Roseibium sp. Sym1: one gene and its partner. The protein of the gene in region 2 interacts with the protein of the main gene of each other region in a pairwise test. Links are inferred from orthologs where the notes say so. Each region holds a gene or a part of one and is shown on either strand. Other genes may lie near its edges.

Region 1 (6,015 bases), 4.0 Mb from region 2 along the record:
AAGACCTGGAAATCGGCTTCAACTCGCGCTACCTGCTCGACATCGCCAACCAGCTGTCCAGCGACACGGCCCTGTTCAGGCTCGCCGACAGCGGCTCGCCGACCCTCATTCAGGACAACACCGTCGACGACTGCCTGTTCGTGCTGATGCCGATGCGGGTCTGATCCGGAACGGCAACATACTTAACGCGGAAGCAGGGTCATGACAGAATTCCGGACGGCGCAGCTGACCCGTCTGTCCCTGACCGGCTTTCGCAACTATGCCACCCTGTCGCTGGACCTGTCGGCCAGATTGGTGGCCTTCGTCGGCGCCAACGGCGCCGGCAAGACCAACATCCTGGAAGCCATTTCGTTTCTGACCGCCGGCCGCGGCCTGCGCAGGGCAACCCTTTCGGACATTGCCCAAAAAGATGGTGACGGCAGCTGGAGCGTGGCCGCCACCGTCCGGCTCGATGGCCTGGAAACCAGGATCGGAACGGGCCTTGCCGCCGGTGTTCCGGGCCGCAAGGTGCGCATCGACGGCGAAGACGTGCGCGGTTCGGAAAGCCTGCTGGACTACATGCGCGTGCTTTGGCTGGTGCCGTCCATGGACGGCCTGTTCACCGGCCCGGCCTCGGACCGGCGCCGGTTTCTCGACCGGCTGACGCTGGCCATCGACCCGGCCCACGGCCGCCGGGTCTCCGATTTCGAAAATGCCCTGCGCCAACGCAACCGGCTGCTCGACCAGGGCGGAACCGATGCCTATCTGAGCGCGCTCGAACAGCAGGTTGCCGAACTGGGGACCGCCGTCTCGATCGCCCGGGGTGACACGGTCGGTCTGCTTGCACGCATGATCGCCGATCAGGTGTCCCAGGACCTGCCCTTTCCACATGCGGCGGTCGCCCTGGAAGGGGCGTTCGAGGCGGAAACCCTCGGCCTCAGCGCCGCCGACCGGGAGGACCATTACCGCCGGATGCTCCGGGACGGGCGCCCGCGCGACCGGGCCGCTGGGCGCACGCTGAGCGGCCCGCATCTGAGCGACCTGAAGGTCATGCATGCGGCCAAGGCCATGCCGGCCGGCCAGTCCTCGACCGGTGAACAGAAGGCGTTGCTGATCGGGCTTGTGCTCGCCCATGCCGAACTCACCGCGAAAGTCTCCGGCATGACCCCGGTCCTGCTGCTCGACGAAGTCGCCGCGCATCTCGATCCCGCCCGCCGCTCCGCCCTGTTTTCGAAGCTGAACGCACTGGGCGGACAGGTGTTCATGACCGGCACGGACGAAGCCCTGTTCGAGGCCCTTCCGGACGACGCGGAAGTGTTCGAGATCCGCGACCATCAAAGTCACCGCCTGAAGGGGCCTCATCCCACTTAAATCCGCCAGAATCTTATGGTTTTCCACCATTATCCCTTCGCTGGCTTGCCAGCGGCCCCGGCGCGGTTGAACCCCCGCCGGAACCCCGTATAACGGGGGTAGAAAAGACAAAACGATTGGTGATTGATTCGCATGAGCGACACGTCCACGTCCGAGCCAATTCCGACCCCGGAAAACGAAGGCGGTGCCGAATATGGCGCCGACAGCATCAAGGTCCTGAAGGGTCTCGACGCCGTCCGCAAGCGCCCCGGCATGTATATCGGCGACACAGATGACGGCTCCGGCCTGCACCACATGGTCTACGAGGTGGTGGACAACGCCATCGACGAGGCCCTGGCCGGTCACGCCGATCACGTCACGGTGACGCTGAACCCGGACGGGTCGGTGACCGTCTCCGACAACGGCCGCGGCATTCCGACGGATCTGCACCCCGAAGAAGGGGTCTCCGCGGCAGAGGTCATCATGACCCAGCTGCATGCGGGCGGGAAATTCGACCAGAATTCCTACAAGGTCTCCGGCGGCCTGCACGGCGTGGGCGTCTCTGTCGTGAATGCCCTGTCGACCCGGCTGGACCTGCGCATCTGGCGCAACGACCAGGAACACCTGATGACCTTCGCCCACGGAGATGCCCAGGGGCCGCTCAAGGTGGTCGGACCGGCCAATGGCAAGAAGGGCACGGAGGTCACGTTCCTGCCGTCTCCCGAGACCTTCAGCAAGACCGAGTTCGACTTCTCGACGCTTGAGCACCGCCTGCGCGAGCTCGCCTTCCTGAATTCCGGCGTGCGCATCATTCTGACCGACAAGCGCGGTGTGGAGGATACGGTCGAGGAGCTCTACTATGACGGCGGCCTGGAAGCCTTCGTCCGGTACCTGGACCGCGCCAAGCACCCCTTGATCGAAGACCCCGTCACCATGAGCGCCGAGAAGGACGGCATCACCGTCGAAGCGGCGATGTGGTGGAACGACAGCTATCACGAACACGTGCTGTGCTTCACCAACAACATCCCGCAGCGCGACGGCGGCACGCACCTCGCCGGTTTCCGCGCCGCTCTGACCCGCCAGGTCACCGGTTACGCGGAAGCTACCGGCCTGATGAAAAAGGAAAAGGTGAACCTGTCCGGTGATGACTGCCGCGAAGGGCTGACCTGCGTGCTCTCCGTCAAGGTGCCGGATCCCAAGTTCTCGTCGCAGACCAAGGACAAGCTGGTCTCCTCCGAGGTGCGCCCGGTCGTCGAGAACCTGATCTCCCAGACCCTGAGCGAGTGGCTTGAGGAAAACCCGGCGCCTGCCAAGGCGATCGTCTCCAAGGTGGTGGAAGCCGCTTCCGCCCGTGAGGCGGCGCGCAAGGCGCGCGAACTGACACGGCGCAAGGGTGCTCTCGACGTCGCCTCGCTGCCGGGCAAACTGGCGGACTGCCAGGAACGCGATGCCTCCAAGGCCGAACTCTTCCTGGTGGAGGGTGATTCCGCGGGCGGCTCGGCCAAACAGGGCCGGCACCGGGAGAACCAGGCCGTTCTGCCGCTGCGCGGCAAGATCCTCAACGTCGAACGCGCCCGCTTCGACAAGATGCTGTCTTCCAACGAGATCGGCACGCTGATCACCGCGCTCGGCACGGGGATCGGCAAGGAAGAATTCAACATCGAGAAGCTGCGCTATCACAAGATCATCATCATGACCGATGCGGACGTCGACGGCGCCCACATCCGGACCCTGCTGTTGACCTTCTTCTTCCGGCAGATGCCGGAGCTGATCGAAAACGGCTATGTCTATATTGCCCAGCCGCCGCTCTACAAGGTCAAGCGCGGCCAGTCCGAGCAATACCTGAAGGACCAGCTGGCGCTGGAGGACTACCTGATCGCGCAAGGACTCGGCGATACCACGCTCGAGCTTGCAAACGGCGAGGTTCGAACCGGCCAGGATCTTCTGACCGTCGTCGAAACCGCCAGGACCATTTCCGACATCTTCGACGGCCTGCATTCGCGCTACAACCGGGATGTGGTCGAACAGGCCGCCATTGCCGGCGCGCTCAACACCGAGATCCTGGACGACCGCGGCAAGGCGGAAGAGGCCGCCGCCTATATCGCCCGCCGCATGGACATCCTGGCGGACGAGTTCGAGCGTGGCTGGACCGGCGAAGCCCGGGACGACGGCAGCCTGGTGTTCAAACGCACCGTCCGCGGTGTGGAAGAAGCGGCCATGATCGACGCGGCGCTGCTCGGCTCGACCGATGCCCGCCGTCTTGCCGCCCATGCCGCCCACCTGAACGAAGTCTATGGCAAGGCTGCCCTGTTGCGCCGCAAGGACGTGCCGACGGAGATCCGCGGCCCGCGCGCGCTTCTGGCCAATGTCTATGCTCTGGGGCAAAAAGGCATTTCCCTGCAGCGCTACAAGGGGCTCGGCGAGATGAACCCGGAGCAGCTCTGGGAGACCACGCTGGACCCGAACGTCCGCTCGCTGCTGCAGGTGAAGGTCAAGGAAGCCGACGATGCCGACGACATCTTCACCAAGCTGATGGGCGACGAAGTCGATCCACGCCGGGAATTCATCCAGGACAACGCGCTGGCGGTGGCCAACCTGGACATCTAGATGTGAGCTTTCAACAGACTGGTCGTTCCAGGCATTGCGAGACGGCGCGAACGAGCGCCCTTCAGATCGTCCCGGCTCCCGGATCAACCTGCCTGAAAAACCGGCCCGGCTCTGGATCGTGACAGTCTTGTCCGGTCTTTACATTGCGATGGCAGGTCTGCGCCCGACGTGTTTCGGTTTGCAAGATGGCAGAGACGTTTTCCGGTCGAATGAGTCAAAGTGACCGGAAAACGCTGTAATCAGGTGCCGGCAAACGCCGTGATTTTCCGCGTCAGGTCGTCCCAGTCCGTAAATTCCTTCGTGCCTTGAAGGTCTTTTGCCAGGTGCGACGCCAGATCGCCGTCGCGCAAAGCCGATTGCTGAAACCAGTCATAGATGCCCGGTTTCACCGCACCGGCGACCATGACAATTTGCGCCGGCTGCCACTGCGCGGCTTCCAGAAACGTGCCGACATATTTCTTGGCCTCCTCCGCGGTATCGGGAAATGCCGCCGCGAGACTGACGGACACCAGCATACCGGGCAACCCACCAAGCTGGTCCCGGTGCGCGAACACAAACAGCTGAAGGTCGGACTGGTGCGCTCCCGAATGCACGGATCCCGCCACGATCACCTTGTCATAGTCGCTAAGCGAGAGCCCGCCGGAAGGATCGCTTACGTTGTGAAGTCGAACCTGATGGCCGCCAGCGGATAAGATGCCGCCGATGAATTTGGCGATCTTTTGCGTCTGTCCTTCAGTGGTTGCATAGACAATCAGGACGTTCATATGTAACCCCACCTGCTTTCACACGATGAACCCACGCTAGCACAGGGTCTTCTTACGTCCGTCCGCAATTCCACGTGTTTTACTTTCTGGAATGCGGCATAAGCCTGGACTGACCGGCACCTGGGGCACAGGCCTTTTGATCGCATGGTCCCGACCGGTCTGGACCTTAGCATCGGAGGTGATGTGAGGGCTCGCGGGCAAGGTCTACGAAGCCATTCGACCTCAGGGAACAGCCATCCGCTCTTGAAACGCTGTCGGGCTGTCCACATGAGCCTGAAACGTCAAAGGTCAAAGGTCAAAGACAAAAGAGCGGCTCACCCGCCGCTCTCTCTTTCAGATCCCTTGGCAGCTTAACCGCCGGGCCAGGGCTCCGGACGGCCGAAGTAGAAGCCCTGGGCGGCCTCGATGTCCAGGTCGCGCAAAAGAGCGGCCTCCTCGGCCGTTTCCACATGCTTGGCGATCACCTTGATGCCAAGCTCGTGCGCGGCCCGCACAAGGCCGTTGAGGATCGCCGCCTTGGCCGGTTCGTCGACAACCTGCTGGGTCAGGCTCGATTCCAGCTTGAGCCACTCCACACGCAGGCTCGTCAGCCGCGACAGGACAGGCCAGTGACCGGCGAAATCGTCGATCGCGGTCTGGCACCCGAGTTCGCTGACAAACTTGAAGAAGGCCTCCACCGTGGCCGGCTCGCGCAGAAAGTCCTTTTCCGCGATCTCCAGGCAGAGCTTCGATGCCAGCAGCGGATTGACCGACAGCCGGTTGTAAAGTCCATCGCGGAAACTGGGATCCCTGGCCGACTCGGCCGAGACGTTCATCGTCAGGATCGACCGTCCCGGATTGCGTTCGGCAGCATCCAGAACCTTGTCCAGGGTCCAGCCGTCAACCTGGGCTATGAACCCCGACCGTTCCGCCGCGGAAATCCAAGCCCTGGACGACAGCCCCCTTGCCCGGTCTCCCTGCAGGCGCAGAAGGATCTCCGAACCGCAGATCCGGTTCTTCTCCAGGCACATGATCGGCATCGCATAGAGGGTCAGCTCATTGCCCCGGAAGCTGCCGGGCTCGGGCAGATCGACCAGCTCGATGCCGGATGACTGGCACTCGGAGGCCTCCACGCAATGGATCTCCACCGAACGGCCGCCGAAACGCTTGCCGCGCAGGCAGGCCCGGTCGGCAAGTCCCAGCAGAACCGTGGCATCGGATTCGCGCAGCGAAAGCGCGCTGTCGACAAAGGCAACACCGATGGAACCGCCGATGGTGAACACGCGGTCGCCGACTTCCAGGCGGATGCGATCGAAACCGTCCAGGATCTTTTCGG
Region 2 (6,151 bases):
TTACACACAAATTGGAACCATAGGAACAAAATGGATACCGGTAAGAAGGCTCGACCGAAGAAGGATACCTACGGGTGTCATCCGGGATGCGCGGTCGAAGCATCACTCAGCCTGATCGACGGCAAGTGGAAGGGCGTTATCCTGTTTCTGCTGCTGGAAAACGATGTGATGCGGTTCAACGAATTCCAGAAGGCGCTTCCGGATATTACGCAGCGTGTGCTCACCGCGCAGCTCAGGGCCATGGAAACGGATGGTCTGATCAACCGGACGGTCTACCCGGTCGTGCCGCCGAAGGTGGAATACCGCCTGACGGCACTCGGCGCCTCCCTCGAGCCCGTCATCCGGGCCCTGGCAAAGTGGGGAAACGACAAGAAATCCCTTTGGCCCAAGGGGTTCAAACGAGACAGTCACCTGCAGCAGGCGGGATGAGGCATCAATCCGAGCCGGGTTCCTTTGCCGCCTGTTCCTCTGCCAGCATTTCCTCGTGATGTTCCTGCGCCTGCACCTCAATGAACAGCCGTGTCACCGCCGGCATCTCCATCTTGATGGTCCGCTCGAGGGAATAGATGGTCTCTTCGACTGTTCCCGCAGTGACTTCGTCGATGAAGTCGACGGAAAGAGCCAGCAGAATGTCCTGCGGCCCGCGATGCAACGTCCGGATTTCGTTGAGGTTCCTGATGGCAGGCGTCGCATCGATGATCGATCCGATCTTTGCAAGCACTTCGGGGGACGCACCTTCGCCGATAAGCAGCCCCTTGGTTTCATAGGCGAGCAATGCGGCCGTCCCGCCCAGAATGATGCCGATGGCGATTGACGCGGCACCGTCCAGCCAAGGCAAACCGAGATATTGCACGCCGAGCAGTCCCGCAAAGGCGACGACGAGACCGAGCATTGCGGCGCTGTCCTCGAACAGGACCGTAAAGACCGTCGGATCCTTGCTGTCCCGGACGGCTGCGATAATCGATTTCTTGCCGCGCACTTGATTGAATTCCCTGTAGGCAACCCACCAGGCCACGGCTTCGAAAACCATGGCAAGCGCGAGAACGACATAGGCAACGACCGGGTCCGTGACCGGGTGCGGATGCAGGACTTTCTGAATGCCTTCATAAAGCGACACACCCGCGCCGACGGCGAAGATCAGGATCGCGACGACAAAGGACCAGAAATAGAGTTCCGCGCCATAACCGAACGGATGCCGCTTGTCGGCGGGCTGTTTCGACTTCTTCAAACCATAGAGCAGGAGGCCCTGGTTGCCGGTATCGACAAGGGAGTGGATGCCCTCGGACAGCATCGCCGAGGAGCCCGTATAGGCGGCTGCGGCGAATTTTGTGACGGCGATCAGAGAATTGCCGGCCAGCGCCGCAAAAATCACTTTCCTGGAACCATGTCCGGCCATTGGAGCCCCCGAGATGTGCGTTTCATGTTCATGTCGCCGGAGCCTATGACGCATTCGTGACTTTGTTCAAGCTGCTCGGGCTTTCTAGGATGGTTGGAGTACACGGTCACGGAGGGCAGGGATGCGGAAGGTCACGGCAACGCTTGCTGGTGCGCTGTTCGTTGTTTTGGGAAATGGCGTCGGTTCGGTCCAGGCCGATACTGTCGATATAGTCGCCGCGACGGCAAGTCACTCCGGGAACAGCTGGACTTTTTCGGTCACCTTGAAACACGGCGACACCGGCTGGGATCATTACGCAGATCTCTGGCAGGTGTTTTCCGCGGACGGAACAATGCTCGGTGAGCGCGTCCTGCTGCATCCGCACGTAAACGAGCAACCCTTCACCCGATCCCTTTCCGGCGTCGACATACCTGCGGACGTGAGCGAGGTGATCATCCGCGCCCGTGACAGCGTGCACGGCGTTTCAGCGCAGGAATACCGGCTGAAACTTCAGAAGTGATCCCGTTTCATGCGCGGATGAAGGCCAGCACGCCATCGGCGACGAACTGCACCGAAAGAGCCGCCAGCAGCACACCGAGCAGACGGGTGATCACCAGCTGCGCGGTGTCCCCCAGTAGACGCTCGATCTTGTCGGCCAGCAGGAACGCGCCCATGCAGCTCAACAGAATAATTGCGATCACCCCGCCGAGACCGGCATAGGTCAGCGTGTCCGGTGCCTGGCCGGACAGGAGGATGATCGCGGATATGGCGGCGGGACCGGAAATGAGGGGAATTGCAAGCGGAAAGATCGCAAGCTCGTTGATCGTGCCGTGATGAGCTTCGGACTCCACCGCCTTTTCGGCGGTTTCCGTCTTGCGCTCCTGGCGTTTGCCGAAGATCATCTCGATCGCGATCAGGAACAGGAGAATACCGCCAGCAACCCGGAAGGCGGACACCGAGATGCCCAGGACGTTGAGGACGGTCTGCCCCGAAGCATAGAAAACAAGCAGGATGCCCGCCGCCGTCAAGGTCGCCCGGATGGCAACCTTGCGCCGGTCGTGCTTGCTCATTCCCGCCGTAACGGCCAGGAACATCGGCGCCAGGCCGACCGGATCGATGGTCACGAATAGGGTCGCAAAAGCGTTGATGTAATAGTCGAGCATCTCGGGTTCCCGGAGCGGTTTTTCAGGCGCGTTCGAGGGCTTACTATAGAGGTTTGCCGGTTGCTTCGAGACGTCCTCCAAAAATCATTTTTCCAGCCTGTGCATACTCCTTGCAACCCATTGTTTTCATGTCCCTTTTACTATGGCGAAAAAGCGCTCCAGATTTGGACGGGTGCACTGAATCGGATATAAAAGGCACAGCAATAACAATGAAATGAGTGTCATCCTTGGCTGACCAGGACAACAGCACCCCCGCAGACGGCCTTCCGTCGGACATCAAACCGGTCTCCATCGTCGATGAAATGAAGCGCAGCTATCTCGATTACGCCATGAGCGTGATCGTGTCCCGCGCGCTGCCCGACGTACGAGACGGACTGAAACCGGTTCACCGGCGCATCCTGTATTCGATGCACGAGAACGGCTACGAGTGGAACAAGCCCTACCGCAAGTCGGCCCGTGTGGTCGGCGATGTCATGGGTAAATACCACCCGCATGGCGACAGCGCGATCTACGACGCGCTCGTGCGCATGGCGCAGAACTTCTCGCTGCGCCTTCCGCTCATCGACGGTCAGGGCAATTTTGGCTCCGTCGACGGCGACCCGGCCGCGGCCATGCGCTACACGGAATGCCGTCTCGAAAAGGTCGCCCACAAGCTTCTGGATGATATCGACAAGGAAACCGTCGACTTCCAGGAGAACTACGACAACTCCGAGAGCGAGCCGGTCGTCCTGCCGGCGAAGTTCCCGAACCTGCTGGTCAACGGCGCCGGCGGCATCGCCGTGGGCATGGCCACCAACATTCCGCCCCATAACCTGGGCGAAGTGATCGACGCCGCCATCGCCATGATGGAAAACCCGGCGATGTCGCTCGAAGAACTGATGCAGATCGTCCCCGGGCCGGACTTCCCGACCGGAGGCATGATCCTCGGCAGGGCCGGGATCCGCAGCGCGTTTGAAAGCGGGCGCGGCTCGGTTGTCATGCGGGCAAAGGTCGACATCGAGGAAGTCCGCAAGGACCGGAACGCGCTGATCGTCACCGAGATCCCGTATCAGGTCAACAAGTCCACGATGATCGAGAAAATCGCCGAACTGGTGCGCGACAAGCGCATCGAGGGCATTTCCGACATTCGCGATGAAAGCGATCGCTCCGGCATGCGGGTGGTGATCGAACTGAAGCGTGACGCCGTCCCGGACGTCATCCTGAACCAGCTCTATCGTTTCAGCCAGCTGCAGACCTCGTTCGGTTGCAACATGGTTGCGCTCAACGGCGGCAAGCCGGAACAGATGAACCTGTCCGACATGCTGCGCGCTTTCGTTTCCTTCCGCGAGGAAGTGATCCAGCGGCGCACGCGCTACCTCCTGAAAAAGGCGCGTGACCGGGCCCACATCCTGGTCGGTCTCGGCATTGCCGTCGCCAATATCGACGAGGTCATCAAGCTGATCCGCGGTGCGCCGGATCCCGCAACGGCCCGGGCGCAGCTGATGGAACGCAACTGGCCGGCCCAGGATGTCGAGGCGCTGATCCGCCTGATCGACGACCCGCGCCACATGGTCCAGGAGGACGGCACCTACAAGCTGTCCGAAGAACAGGCCCGCGCCATTCTCGACCTGCGCCTGCAGCGCCTGACGGCCATGGGCCGGGACGAGATCGAGGAAGAACTCAACAAGATCGGCGCGGAAATTTCCGATTTTCTCGACATCCTGCGCTCCCGGGCGCGCATCCAGGAAATCGTCCGCGACGAGATGCTGGAGATCAAGGAAGAATTCGCGACGCCGCGCAGAACGGAAATCATCGAGGGCGGCCCGGATTTCGACGAGGAAGACCTGATCCAGCGCGAGGACATGGTGGTGACCGTGTCCCATGGCGGCTACATCAAGCGCGTACCGCTCGCCACCTACCGGGCACAGCGCCGCGGTGGCAAGGGCCGCTCAGGCATGGCCACCAAGGAAGAGGATTTCGTCACCCGGCTGTTCGTGGCCAACACCCATACGCCGGTCCTTTTCTTCTCGTCGCGCGGCATCTGCTACAAGATGAAGGTCTGGCGTCTGCCCCTGGGTGGTCCGACCTCGCGCGGCAAGGCCCTGATCAACCTGCTGCCGCTGGAACAGGGCGAACAGATCACATCCATCCTGCCATTGCCGGAGGATGAGGACAGCTGGGCAGATCTCGACGTCATGTTCGCGACCGTGCGCGGCACGGTGCGCCGGAACAAGCTGTCCGACTTCGTCAACATCAACCGGAACGGCAAGATCGCCATGAAACTGGAAGAGGGCGACGGCATTGTCGGTGTCGACACCTGTTCCGAACATGACGACGTCATGCTGACCACCAATTTCGGCCAATGCATCCGGTTCCCGGCAACAGACGTACGTGTCTTTGCCGGCCGTAACTCCGTCGGCGTGCGCGGCATCCGGCTCGCCGATGACGATCGGGTCATTTCCATGCAGATCCTGCATCACATCGATGTCGATGCGGAGGAGCGAGCCGCATATCTGAAGCTGTCGCGGGCCATGCGCGGTGAAGCCGACGAAAATGGCAACGGGCCGGATGAAGACGGTGTGGTTGCCGGCGACCTGCCTCAGGAACGCTACGCCCAGATGAGCGCCGCGGAACAGATCATCCTGACGATCTCGGAAAACGGCTACGGCAAGAGGACCTCGTCCTTCGAATACCGGGTCACCGGTCGCGGCGGCAAGGGCATCACCGCCATGGCCGTCAACAACCGCAATGGCGGGCTGGTGGCTTCGTTCCCGGTCGAGGACAGCTACCAGATCATGCTGGTGACGAATGGCGGCCAGTTGATCCGCTGTCCGGTCGACGGCATCCGCATCGCGGGCCGCGCGACCCAGGGCGTGATCGTCTTCAAGACGGCCGCCGACGAAAAGGTCGTCGCCGTCGAAGGCATCTCGGAAGTGGATGAGGAAGAGGATCTCGCCGTGGACGGTGAAGCGGTGGAAGGCGGCGAGGGATCTGCCGAAGGCGGAGCTCCGGACACCCCGCCCGCGGATGACGGGGACGACACTCCGGAAAGCTGATCCGGAAAAACACCTCTGCAAAACGACAACAGCGGCCAGGGTGAAACCTGAGCCGCTGTTTGCCGTTACGGGGAGGAGGGTCTTTTGAAAAGAACCTAGTTGGCCGTCGGGTACCGGGCCAGGATGGTTTCATTGACGCTTGGCTTCGAGGTCTGAACGGTAACGAAGGACACGTTGCGGACACGGGCCGCGCCGGTCAGGGATGCCGCGCAATCCTCGCTCCAGGCACCCCATGCCTGGGATTTGCACCTGTCATTGCTCTGCGAGACGGCTACCCGGTCGCTCTTGGTCGCTGTCAGACCCTGTGTTGCCGGGTTGGTCAGGTCCTCGGCCTGGGAAGCGTTGCTCGGGTGCATGGTCATGACGCCCGCTGCAATCATTGTCAGGAGGGCCAGCACGAAGACAGCGGCCATCTTGACATGGACGGCCGGATCGACGGCCTTCGCACGAAAGGAAAACGGCTGCGCCGCGCTTTTCGGTGCGGTCCGGGGGGTATTGGTAGTGCTCCTCATGGTACTGGCTCCTGCTCACGCCATTTGATTTCGATGGATCCACCTTGGAACATTGCTGAAAAGAGA

Evidence for each region.
Region 1: the proteins of gyrA (region 2) and gyrB interact in binary tests that used the Escherichia coli proteins (3 or more experiments, as listed by UniProt). The link is inferred for Roseibium sp. Sym1 from one-to-one orthologs.

What each region holds. Positions count from the first base shown.
Region 1 is NZ_CP114786.1:1,136,100-1,142,114, forward strand. Bases 1,086-4,209 are described here. They hold gyrB (DNA topoisomerase (ATP-hydrolyzing) subunit B), read left to right. Parts: upstream 1,086-1,482; coding sequence 1,483-3,936; downstream 3,937-4,209. Other genes in these bases: recF (DNA replication/repair protein RecF), read left to right, coding at 1,086-1,350; O6760_RS05160 (flavodoxin domain-containing protein), read right to left, coding at 4,176-4,209. Also shown: dnaN (DNA polymerase III subunit beta), read left to right, coding at 1-164; more of recF, read left to right, coding at 202-1,085; more of O6760_RS05160, read right to left, coding at 4,210-4,700; O6760_RS05165 (GGDEF and EAL domain-containing protein), read right to left, coding at 5,051-6,015. UniProt on the Escherichia coli protein: DNA gyrase negatively supercoils closed circular double-stranded DNA in an ATP-dependent manner to maintain chromosomes in an underwound state.
Region 2 is NZ_CP114786.1:5,103,674-5,109,824, reverse strand. What follows is about bases 2,514-5,773. They hold gyrA (DNA gyrase subunit A), read left to right. Parts: upstream 2,514-2,840; coding sequence 2,841-5,573; downstream 5,574-5,773. Other genes in these bases: O6760_RS23785 (phosphopantetheine adenylyltransferase), read right to left, coding at 5,669-5,773; O6760_RS23795 (MarC family protein), read right to left, coding at 2,514-2,538. Also shown: O6760_RS23810 (winged helix-turn-helix transcriptional regulator), read left to right, coding at 31-429; O6760_RS23805 (cation diffusion facilitator family transporter), read right to left, coding at 434-1,396; O6760_RS23800 (hypothetical protein), read left to right, coding at 1,518-1,895; more of O6760_RS23795, read right to left, coding at 1,903-2,513; more of O6760_RS23785, read right to left, coding at 5,774-6,085. UniProt on the Escherichia coli protein: A type II topoisomerase that negatively supercoils closed circular double-stranded (ds) DNA in an ATP-dependent manner to maintain chromosomes in an underwound state.